Regions from separate parts of the Agaribacter flavus genome, predicted to be linked through region 1. Evidence: predicted binding sites of a transcription regulator. Region 1 holds the regulator's gene; the other holds the start of a gene.
The links. Region 1 encodes ArgR, which controls arginine synthesis, uptake and breakdown. Its sites were predicted from a motif close to ANTGAATANNTATTCANT; they were not measured.

Region 2: a site for ArgR is predicted at 2,031-2,048, ahead of ACFOHL_RS03265 (citrate synthase). Genes of this name have one in related genera too.

What each region holds. Positions count from the first base shown of each region.
Region 1 covers NZ_JBHRSW010000006.1:292,133-298,323, forward strand. Annotated here, with positions in the region: gene ppc (phosphoenolpyruvate carboxylase) at 1-51, shown strand, start outside; gene ACFOHL_RS05575 (TrmH family RNA methyltransferase) at 54-557, shown strand; gene trxC (thioredoxin TrxC) at 554-988, opposite strand; gene mdh (malate dehydrogenase) at 1,111-2,049, opposite strand; gene ACFOHL_RS05590 (helix-turn-helix domain-containing protein) at 2,583-2,843, shown strand; gene argR (transcriptional regulator ArgR) at 3,220-3,684, shown strand; gene rsmI (16S rRNA (cytidine(1402)-2'-O)-methyltransferase) at 3,692-4,525, opposite strand; gene ACFOHL_RS05605 (penicillin-binding protein activator) at 4,676-6,191, shown strand, end outside.
Region 2 covers NZ_JBHRSW010000005.1:257,552-263,742, reverse strand. Annotated here, with positions in the region: gene ACFOHL_RS03275 (phosphomannomutase CpsG) at 1-138, shown strand, start outside; gene ACFOHL_RS03270 (DUF3429 domain-containing protein) at 143-559, opposite strand; gene ACFOHL_RS03265 (citrate synthase) at 623-1,903, opposite strand; gene sdhC (succinate dehydrogenase, cytochrome b556 subunit) at 2,334-2,708, shown strand; gene sdhD (succinate dehydrogenase, hydrophobic membrane anchor protein) at 2,702-3,049, shown strand; gene sdhA (succinate dehydrogenase flavoprotein subunit) at 3,051-4,823, shown strand; gene ACFOHL_RS03245 (succinate dehydrogenase iron-sulfur subunit) at 4,838-5,548, shown strand; gene ACFOHL_RS03240 (2-oxoglutarate dehydrogenase E1 component) at 5,736-6,191, shown strand, end outside.

The sequences.
Region 1 (6,191 bases):
ATGATGGTCGCTATTACAGGCATCGCTGTCGGTATGCGTAATACTGGATAAACATGCCTTTTAGTATTGGCCTTGTTAACCCTAAAGCCGCTACCAATGTAGCGGCTATTTTACGCGCAGGTGGCTGCTTTGGCGCCAGTTCCATTTTTTACACCGGTCAGCGATTTGGCTACGCACGTGACAACAGCAAAGACTTTGCCCAAGATACCAAAGCATTTAGGCGCAGCATTCCAACTATTGGCGTAGACAACTTGCTCGACTATAAACCCAAGCAAGCTAAAACAGTAGTGGTAGAATTAGTTGAAAACGCTACGGCGCTGCCAGAATACCAGCACCCAGAGAGTGCTTACTATATTTTTGGACCAGAGGACGGAAGTGTATCGCAAGCGATTGTCAATCAAGCAGATGATGTAGTGTTTATTCCCTGTCGCAGCAATTTAAATTTAGCAGCGACAGCTAGCGTCTTGTTTTATGACCGCTTAAGCAAACTGGGTTACGACAAAAGCAACGCAGCATTGCGTGCAGCCAGAGATACAAACAACACGCTGTTAATTTAAGCCGCTATCGTATTGACGCATTTCATGATCCACTGCTTAAGCTGCGCCTCACCTAAAGCCCCCGACACTCTATCTATCTCACTACCCTTGTGAAAAAATATCAACGTTGGAATCGAACGAATACCCGCTTCGGCTGAAACTTGTTGCGCATCTTGTGTATCTACTTTTGCAAATAGTAGACCATCAGATTGCACGGCAACTGACTCAAATACCGGTGCCATGACTTTGCATGGACCACACCATGACGCCCAAAAGTCTACAATAACAGGTAAATCATTCTTTTCGACATAGCGATAAAAGCTTTGGTCAGTTAAGTCAACAGGCTTCGCTTCGTATATCTCAGCTTTACACTTCCCACATCCGGCATGCACATGAGACTTGTCTTCTGGTATCCGGTTAATTGCACCACATTTACTGCACACTATATGCATACTTACCCTTAAAATATCGATAGTTTCAACAAAAGACCTGCATGTTCAGCATTTAATTTCTCATCTGAATAAAAGCCAACAAAAAAGGCGCGTAATGCGCCTTTTTTATATATTGCTATAGCTTAGCCTTTTACGAAATCCACACCAAGCTGAATGTCGCCGCGTAAACCTTCTAGCATGTCTTCTTTTGCTTTTTGTTCAAATGCACTTAATTCACCATAAGGCAAAATTTCTTCGACACCGTTTTTGCCAAGTTTTACTGGATGTGCGAAAAACGCTGCGTCTTCAGAGCCATCAACTTGTACATAAGTATATTCGACCACTTCTTCACCTTGAAGCGCCTTAACCAGTGACAAACAGAATCTAGCAGCAGCCTGCCCCATAGAGAGTGTGGCAGAGCCTCCACCGGCTTTTGCTTGAACAACTTCTGTACCTGCATTTTGGATACGAGGAGTGAGTTCTGCGACTTCTTCATCCGTAAAAGACACGCCTTCAACCTGAGAAAGCAAAGGCAAGATAGTAGTACCAGAATGACCACCAATAACGGGAACGTGGATCTCGGATGTACTCTTGCCTTTTAGCTCAGCAATAAAAGTTTCTGAACGAATAACATCTAGCGTCGTCACACCAAATAGTTTGTTTTTGTCGTAAACACCTTTTGCCTTTAAGGCTTCAGCAGCGATAGCAACTGTTGTGTTCACAGGATTGGTAATGATGCCAATGCATGCGCTTGGGCAATTGTCAGCACAAGCATCAACGAGATTTTTCACGATACCCGCATTGATATTGAACAAATCAGAACGATCCATTCCAGGTTTACGAGGAACACCAGCAGGAATTAACACGATATCACAAGCTGTCAAGGCATCTGCCAAGTCGTCTTTTCCAAAGCCCTTAACCGTTACGTCAGTGGGGATGTGGCTCAAATCAACAGCAACTCCTGGAACTACTGGCGCTACGTCATACAATGACAATTCAGAACCGGCAGGAAGTTGAGTTTTTAGCAATAATGATAATGCCTGACCGATACCACCGGCCGCGCCTAATACGGCTACTTTCATGTTATGTCTCCTGATTATAGGGCAATATTTTTCGAGCGAGAGAGTAATATAAATAAGCTTAAATCTCAATCATTCTAGCGTGTTATTGTTTTTGATGTCAGTGCGGTGCCGTACTTTACAATTAAGTCGCTCTCGTTGATCACTGGGACGTTAACACGCGGGGTATGCTATAAGTACGATTACCAATCAGTGGAAAGTTATGTCGCCATTTAGATTGGCATACTATATTAGGTATATATACTCTTGAGTATGTGAGAGATATTCGAACATAAACGATTGGATAAGCAACTTTCGAAAGCGCCTCTAGAAACTCAAAAGTGCTATGAAAAACGGACGGATATTGTGATCATATCTCACCCTTCTGGATTGCGCTTTATTAAAGGTTTCAAAGATGAAGCACTTTCTGGAAATTGGAAAGGATTTCGCTCTTCTCGTTTAAATCAGCAATATCGAGTTATTTACTCTGCTGAAAACGGAGCGATGTATGTCCAAGTGGTAGGGCTTACACCCCATGATTATCGTAGGAGATCATAATGATAGATTTTCAAAAAGCTAAAAAACGAGTCTCTATTCCTAGCGGCGAATCAGTCCGTATCATTCGCGAGCTTCAGGAGCTAAGCCAAAATGATTTAGCTAAAATGACAGGCATTCCTCATTCAACGATATTAGCAATAGAAAATGATCGTATCAACTTAGGGGTAGAGCGCGCAAAATCTCTGGCTCGCGCTTTAACATGTCACCCAGCGGTACTCGTGTTCCCAGGCTGGGAAGTAGAAAGTGAACACGCGGCTTAAAAAAAATCAAGCTGCTCGCTACCGCTTGTATTAAGAGTTGATGCTGCAGAGAAGGCCACTTTTGATTTGCCTATTTAATAGGCATAACATCGAGCCGAGATACAAGGAAGATCAATGCCTTTGCCTGAAACAGAAATTAAAGCGTGTGTTTACATTGCTCTTCAATATCATAAACTCAAGCACCTTCCCTTACTAGGGGCATAAAAATCACAACAAGACTTAGCACAAGGGAACGTAAGTGATGGTGGAGACTTTTAACCGACTTGTAACTCTTTATGTTGCAGAAAATCTCAGCTAAGTCCTAATTGCTTATTCCACAACCATCAGGCAGAATGCATTACCCTAAACTTTTCACGACAAGAACTAAGCGTAGCAAATGGCTGTAAGCAAACAGGACGAACTGGTCAAAGCATTTAAAGAGCTCCTCAACTCTGAAAGTTACGGCTCACAGGGTGACATTGTCAATGCTTTGAAAGGGCTTGGATTTGATAATATTAGCCAATCAAAAGTATCGCGTATGTTAAGTAAATTCGGTGCGGTAAGAACCCGTGATGCCCGGGGAGATATGGTCTATTGCTTGCCACCAGAATTAGCCATGCCAACGGCAAAAAGCCCCCTAAAACAATTAGTTTTAGACGTCGTACACAACAATGTGATGGTAATTATCAGGACAAGTCCCGGTGCGGCGCAACTCATCGCTAGACTACTCGATTCGCTCAGTCAAGCAGATGGTGTACTGGGCACTATCGCCGGTGACGATACAATATTCATTGCCCCTGCCAATATCGAACATATAGAAGATTTACGGCTACGCGTGCAGACCCTGTTTGACAATGTCTAGAGGCTGTTTATCTTATGCTGATACTGTGCTGATACACTTGCTTCTTATTTAAAGAATACTGCTCCGCCACCACTGTAGCTGCTTTTTTCGGTGGTAGCAAAGGCAACAGTAAGCCCAATAGTTTTTTTGCCTCATCGGGTAGTGCGTCAGGCACTTTTTCCTTTGCCTGATATACAATTAAGACAAACTCGCCTTTTTGCCTTGCTTGTTCAGCACTTAACCACTTAATTAAATCAGTAGCTGCGCCCTTTTGATAAGTTTCAAATGTCTTACTCAGCTCCTTAGCAATCACCACTTGCGCCTCGGGTCGATGCTTTTCAATTGACGTCAAGGTATCGAGAATACGCTTGGGTGATTCGTAAAATACATGAGTATGGGCAGAGTCTATTGCCTGTAAGAGCGACGATTCCCGCGCTTGTATTTTTACTGGCAAAAACCCTGAAAACGTAAACTTATCAGTAGGTAAACCACAAGCAGACAGGGCGGTAGTGAGTGCGCATGCACCCGGTAGCGCTGACACCATCACTCCCTTTTCTCGACACCGATTAACAAGCTCGAAACCTGGGTCACTAATTAGTGGTGTGCCTGCATCTGATATGAGCGCAACATTTAAGCCCTCAAGTAACTTATCAACAATATACTCGCTTCGCGCACTCTCGTTGTGTGCATGCAAACTAATTGCATTTGTCTTAATTTCAAAATGCTGCAGTAGTTTGCCTGAATGACGCGTATCTTCGGCTGCAATGAGATCAACGGATGCTAAGACCTCAATTGCTCTTGGTGTCATGTCTGACAAATTACCAATTGGAGTGGGCACAATGAATAGACTTCCTGCAGACATAGACAACCTAAAAATAAATATGGACGAGTTTGGATGATCAATAGTTTACACAGTCTTTCGATCAGTTTCTGTAGCCGTAGCTGGTATTTTTTTAGCTTGCAGGTAAACTAGGGTTTCGATTTGATTTCAGTAAAGATATAGGGGCATTAATTGCGTATTCATCGTCTACTGCTTGCATGTGTAATTAGCATTATTATGAGTGCTTGTGGCGGTACACCGAAACAAGCACCGTCCCCAGTTGTCAAAAAACAAGCTACACAACAACAAGAAGTCACGCGCAGCCCAATCGAAGAAATTACGGATCGTTACGAAAAGACTAAAAACAAACAAAGTACAGTTGAAGCTCTGTTGCACTATGCTTTTGAGCTGCAACTAGACAACAATTGTGACGACAGTAACACGATTGTTTTTCACTTGTATAATACTCAGCTATCAAATAAACAATTAGCTGAATTAGAATTACTGCGAAGTGAATGCTTACTTAAAGAAATTTTGGACAAGCCAAAAGATACGTCTTCCGCTCAAAAGCTCGATTATGCCGATACTTGGTTAGCGAATGCAAAAGACCTAAGTCATGCCAATTACTCGCTCACCGATAGTTATACAAGTCGCCTAGCGTTAGCTAATGCGGTAAAACAAGTGCTTGCTGGGCAATATAACGAAAGCATTGAAATGCTTGCCCGCAATATCTCAAGCCCGTCGATACTCAGTACTCACCGAGTAAGCCTGTTATGGCAAGCACTCAGTCAACAAACACAAACTCAACGCAAAGTATTGTGGGCGAATACGCCCTCACTGCGACCGTACATTGACTTGTTAGCCATTGTTGAAGATGACGCACTCGCAGACACTAGCCGGCAGGAGGCGGTAAAAGCTTGGCTGCAGAGTAACGCCAAGCTTGAGGCCTCGGAACAAATTCCTTCTATTGTATCTACTTTCACGAATCTGACACTCTCTGAGAAAAGAGATATCGCCGTCATTATTCCCTTGTCAGGGCGTTTAGCCAGTCAAGGCAACGCCATAAAACAAGGCATATTGTCCGCATACTACCGCTATGCAAATACTTTAGGTGGCGATCCGAGTGAAGAAGCCCGCTCAATAACATTCATTGACAGTGGTTCATCAGAAACCTTGAGTGAGGATGTAAGTAAGCTAAACTTTGAAGAATTTGGGGTAGTCGTCGGCCCATTACTTAAAAGCCATATTCAAGAAATATCGGACTTGATCCCAAGTCAACTAGCACGGGTTCATCTTAATTCACCCTCTACTAGTGAGCATCAAGGAGAAGATACCTTACTAACGAGTTATTTCGCACTGTCTCCCGAGCAAGAAGCTCAAGAGTTAGCCTCATTGGTAGCGACACAAGGGATCAGTAAACCCATTGTTATTTATGAAGAAAGTAATATTTCTACTCGTATGAAAAATGCTTTCATTGAACGCTGGAGTGAATTATCAAACCAGCAAACCGAGACGCCAAATCGCTTAACTGAAGTGAGTTTTACCGATAGCAAAACCATGCGTACAGGGATTACTTCTGCATTGGATGTACTACAAAGTAAAAAACGCATTGACCAGCTTTCTGCTCTTAGCGCTGAGGTAGTGCATAGCGTGACCAGAAATCGCCGTGATATTGAAGCCTTTGTGGTATTCGCTAGCCCTCAAGATC
Region 2 (6,191 bases), on a different contig from region 1:
GAATTTGATAACTGGCGATTCAATTTGCGTAAGTCAAATACTGAACCCGTTATTCGGCTAAATGTAGAGTCCAAAAACGACCTTGCGTTGATGCAGCAAAAAACCGCTGAACTAGAAGCCTTAATAAAAAGCGAGTAATGGCTTAGATTAACACCATTAAAAAATGACACAGTACCACTAATGTTGTCAGCACTATTCTTAGAAAGGTATATTCGATTACGACTTGCCTTTCTAATTCTAGGTTGTACTTGTCGTACATCAGTATTGCAATATACGCGATTGAAAGCACGCTCAGCAACATGCTGCCCTCTAAAAATATTAACGCTCCCCAAGCTACGATACTTGGCGCCATCGATACATAAAGTTGGTGATTAGTTCGTTTTTTTTGGAGTGCGTCATACCAATGAATTCCGCCAAAAAAAGACAGAATAATCGCAGAGTATTGTACAAAATAAACATAGCCCGAGTAGGCAGAAAGTAATTCAGAAAATATGAGTATGGGGATGCCAATGAATGGTATTAAACCTAGATAAGCGAGTACTTTTGCTGAAATTGGCATAAATATGATAAACCTGAAATGCTTGGGTAGCATCAATGCAGATACTACCCAAGCTTGTTCGCACTATTTTTCGATAGGTACGTAATCTCTTTTCGTTTCACCCGTATATAACTGACGAGGACGACCAATTTTTTGGCCAGGCTGACTCATCATTTCATGCCAGTGTGAAATCCAACCAACAGTACGTGCAAGTGCAAAAATACAAGTAAACATATTTGTTGGTATACCAATGGCACTTAGGACGATACCAGAGTAAAAATCAACATTAGGGAATAATTTTTTCTCGGCAAAATAAGGGTCGCTTAATGCGATACGCTCAAGTTCCATAGCGACTTCAAGCAGCGGATTGTCGACCTTTAACTCTGCCAATACTTCATGACAGCTTTCACGCATGACTGTCGCACGAGGGTCGTAGTTTTTATAAACACGGTGACCAAAGCCCATTAAACGGAATGGATCATTTTTGTCTTTTGCTCGGGCAATGAATTCTGGAATACGGTCAACGGAGCCAATTTCCTCAAGCATGGTTAGGCAGGCCTCGTTAGCACCACCGTGAGCAGGGCCCCATAACGACGCGACACCAGCCGCAATACACGCATAAGGATTCGCACCTGAGGAACCTGCCAAACGAACAGTTGATGTTGACGCATTTTGTTCGTGATCAGCGTGCAGCGTAAATATACGATCCATAGCCCGCTCAACCGCTGGGCTAATTTTGTACTCTTCAGCAGGCACGGAGAACATCATGTTCAAGAAGTTACCGGCATAGCTCAAATCGTTTCGAGGATAAACAAAAGGTTGACCAATGTTGTACTTGTAACACATGGCTACTAGCGTGGGCATTTTAGCAATCAAACGATGAGCTGAACGTTTGCGTTGCTCGGGATTCGATACATCCAAGTCGCTGTGATAGAAAGAAGATAGCGCACCTACTGTGCCACACAACATTGCCATCGGGTGAGAATCGTTTCTGAACCCGTGAAAGAACATATTGATTTGTTCATGCACCATGGTATGGCGGGTGATGGTTTCTTTAAACTCTTTGTACTGTTCAGAAGATGGGGCTTCGCCGTGAAGAAGCATATGACAAACTTCAAGGTAGTCTGCGTCACGAGCGAGGTCTTCTATTGAAAATCCGCGGTGCAATAAAACGCCCTTCGCGCCGTCAATAAACGTAATTGCCGATTCACATGATCCTGTCGCCATGAAGCCGGGGTCAAAGGTAAAGTACCCGTTGGCACCTAAACTTCTTACATCGATAACCGAGTGACCCTCGGTACCTTCAAGAATGGGTAACTCGACTTCTTTGTCACCGACTATCAGCTTGGCAGTATCGTTTGACATGCATTACTCTCCTAGTTAAATGAACTCCGTGTTAAACGGATTAAATGTGAAATTTGTTTAATTTTGTTGGCAAATTGTTCACATTGGTGGGAAAAGTGTCGATATTTTTACTGGTATTGTTGCAGGAAGTCAATTTAAATGCATTTCTGTTCGATATTTATTCTTAATAAAATATATGGATATAACACTTTACACTTGTATCGCGCATACCCGCATTATTCTTGTAACAATTCGTTGATATGCAGGGCGTGGGTTGGTATATTTCGAACCCACTGAAAAGTAAGGGTTATTTGTGTTAATATAAAATTTAATATTTCACATTTGATTAACATATTTATTTGCTGAATGTTCAGTAAATATTAGCAAAGTTTGAATACAGATTGCGTTTATCCGTATTGTATTTAATAGATCCAACCACAGGCTTTTTATTGTGAAAAAACAAAGACCAGTAAATCTAGACCTAACTACGATAAAGCTCCCTGCAGCAGGTAGGGCTTCCATTTTGCATCGAATTACCGGTGTCGCGATGTTCTTCGCACTTCTTTTTGTCTTATGGGCATGGGCAACATCCTTATCGTCAGAAAATGGATTTTTGTACGTCAAAGATGTGATGCAAAGTGGTTTCGGTAAGTTTGTTATTATCGGAACCTTATCAGCACTTGCTTACCATATTATTGGCGGTATTCGCCATGTGATTATGGATATGGGATATTGGGAAGAATTATCTTCAGGAGCGTTGAGCGCGAATATTGCTATTGGTGCTTGGCTTGTACTTACAGTATTGATTGGGGTGGTGGTATGGTAACTAATCAAGCGGGTATTAAACGAAACGGTATCCAAGACTACGTCACGCTCAGAGCGAGTGCAGCGATCATTTTTGCGTTTACAATTTACATGCTTTATGTCTTTTGTAGCCACCCATTGGATACCTATGCGCAATGGCAAGAAGTGTTCGCCTCTGTTTACATGAAAGCTTTCACGCTAGCCACTTTAGTTGCTATTTTGCTTCACGTCAGAATAGGTATGTGGCAAGTACTTACTGATTATGTAAAAGCCCCTCGCTTGCGCATGGTGTTGCAATATGTTTTAAACCTGATCGCTTTTGCTTATGTAGCGGTTGGATTATTTGTTTTGTGGGGTGTATAGCATGACATTACCAGTACATGAATTTGACGCAGTTGTCATCGGTGCCGGCGGCGCAGGAATGCGAGCGGCACTGCAAATTTCAGAATCCGGCAAGACTTGCGCATTGTTATCAAAAGTTTTCCCAACACGTTCTCATACTGTTTCTGCACAGGGTGGCATTACTGTTGCCTTGGGCAATAGCCATGAAGACAATTGGGAATGGCACATGTATGACACAGTAAAAGGCTCTGATTACATCGGTGATCAAGAAGCAATCGAATACATGTGTAAAACTGGACCAGAAGCCATCATTGAAATGGAAAACATGGGTCTGCCGTTTTCTCGCTTCGAAAACGGTAAAGTGTATCAGCGTCCATTTGGTGGTCAATCAAAAAATTTTGGCGGTGAACAAGCCGCGCGAACTGCAGCTGCTGCTGACAGAACAGGCCATGCCTTGCTTCATCTGCTGTATCAGCAAAACGTAAAAAATAAAACGACCGTATTTAGTGAATGGTATGCGCTTGATTTAGTTAAAAACCAGCAAGGTCAAGTTGTCGGTTGTACGGCTATTGACATTGAAACTGGCGAAGTTGTTTACTTCAAATCTAAAGCAGTCGTATTAGCGACAGGTGGCGCAGGACGTATTTATGCGTCTACAACAAACGCTCATATTAACACGGGTGACGGTGTGGGTATGGCATTGCGTGCTGGTGCACCGGTACAAGACATGGAAATGTGGCAGTTCCACCCAACCGGTATTGCTGGCGCAGGTACACTGGTGACAGAAGGTTGTCGTGGCGAGGGCGGGTATCTACTCAATAAAGATGGCGAGCGCTTTATGGAGCGTTACGCGCCGAATGCCAAAGATCTTGCTGGACGAGACGTAGTCGCGCGTTCAATGATGACAGAAATTCGAGAAGGCCGTGGATGTGAAGGTCCTTGGGGTACACACATTAAACTCAAATTAGATCACTTGGGTAAAGAAGTACTTGAATCCCGTTTGCCAGGCATATTGGAGTTGTCCAGAACCTTTGCGCATGTTGATCCTGTTAAAGAGCCAATACCGGTAATACCAACTTGCCATTACATGATGGGCGGAATACCCACTAATGTGGACGGTCAGGTTATCACTGTCGATGCAGAAGGTAACGAAAAACCACTCGAAGGATTATTTGCCTGTGGTGAAATTGCATGTGTATCTGTACACGGCGCCAACAGGCTAGGCGGAAACTCACTGCTTGATTTAGTCGTATTTGGCCGAGCGACCGGACTACATCTAGGGCAAAGTCTAGATGAAATTGATGTGAAGTCTGACGCTTCAGAAAGCGATCTGGATGCTGCTATGTCCCGTTTCAATAGATGGGAATCGTCAGAAAAAGGCAAGGGAGAAGACCCCGTCCAAATTAAAAAAGACATGCAACAGTGTATGCAACTCAACTTCTCGGTATTCAGAGAAGGCGATGCTATGGCCGAAGGACTCAAAGAGTTGTCGGAAATACGAGAGAGACTGAAGCATGCGCGTCTTGATGATAAGAGCAGTGACTTCAATACACAACGTATAGAGTGTTTAGAGCTCGACAACTTGATGGAAACTGCATATAGCACAGCCGTTGCTGCAAACTTCAGAACCGAAAGTCGCGGTGCGCACAGTCGTTTTGATTTCCCTGAGCGTGATGATGAAAACTGGCTGTGTCACTCTATATACATGCCAGAAACAGAATCTATGCGTAAGCGAGATGTAAATATGTCGCCGAAAATCAGAGAGGCATTCCCTCCTAAAGCGCGCACATACTAAGGGGAGTAGTCAATATGCAATTAAACTTTTCGATATACCGATACAATCCTGATGTGGATGATGCACCCCATATGCAGGACTATACCCTAGAAGTCGAAGAAGGGCAGGATATGATGGTGCTTGATGCACTGTTGGCGCTAAAAGAGCAAGATCCTACCTTGTCGTTTAGACGTTCATGTCGTGAGGGCGTTTGTGGCTCTGACGGCGTCAATATGAACGGCAAAAATGGTCTAGCTTGTATCACGCCTATCTCTGCTTTGGGCTCAGGCAAAATCGTTGTACGTCCTCTACCAGGCTTACCGGTAGTAAGAGACCTTGTTGTCGATATGACTCAGTTCTACACGCAGTATGAAAAGATCAAACCTTATTTGATCAATGATGCCAAGCAGCCGCCGGCAAGAGAACATTTACAGTCGCCAGAAGAACGCGCGAAGTTAGATGGCTTATACGAATGTATTCTTTGTGCCTGCTGTTCAACATCTTGCCCGTCATTCTGGTGGAACCCCGATAAATTTATCGGACCAGCTGGTTTGTTACATGCGTATCGCTTCTTGATAGATAGTCGTGACACGGCGACTGACGAACGTCTTGGTGATCTCGATGATGCGTTCAGTGTGTTCCGTTGCCACAGTATCATGAACTGCGTGAGTGTTTGTCCTAAGGGGCTAAATCCAACTAAAGCCATTGGTCAGATAAAGTCAATGCTACTTCAAAGAGCAATGTAATTGGAATTAGTAGCTTGTTCAACAGATTAATTTGACAAATGAAATAGCTATCCAAGTGTGGATGGCTATTTTTTTTGCAATTGAACAAATAAAGTGTAAAAAAATGCTGCCGATATGGCTGTGTAAGATTTAAAAAGAAAACTACTTAGAATACAATATAGTAATCAACAAAGATCAAGGCTAAATGATGCAAAATAGCGCGATGAAAGCGTGGTGGGATTCTTCCCATATGGCTGGCGGAAATGCTGCATATGTTGAAGAGTTATACGAAGCTTATCTTGATAACCCGCAAAATATTCCTGAAAACTGGCGACAAATATTTGATGACCTCCCCAAAGTCGATGGTGTTGCTGTTGAATCCAATCATTCTATTATTCGCGACGATTTTAAGAAGATGGCCGCATTGGGGCCTCTTGCTCGTGCTGGAAACGGCAATATTGCATCAGGTGATACGCCCTCTGACGAGAGACAAGTCAAAGTTCTGCAGTTAATCAATGCTTACCGGTTTAGAGGGCATCAGCACGCAAACTTAGACCCACTAGGGTTGTGGAAGCAAGAACGCGTACGCGATCTGGAGTTGTCACATCACAACTTAAGTGAAGCTGACTTTGATACTATGTTTAGCCTTGGCTCGTACGCGGTA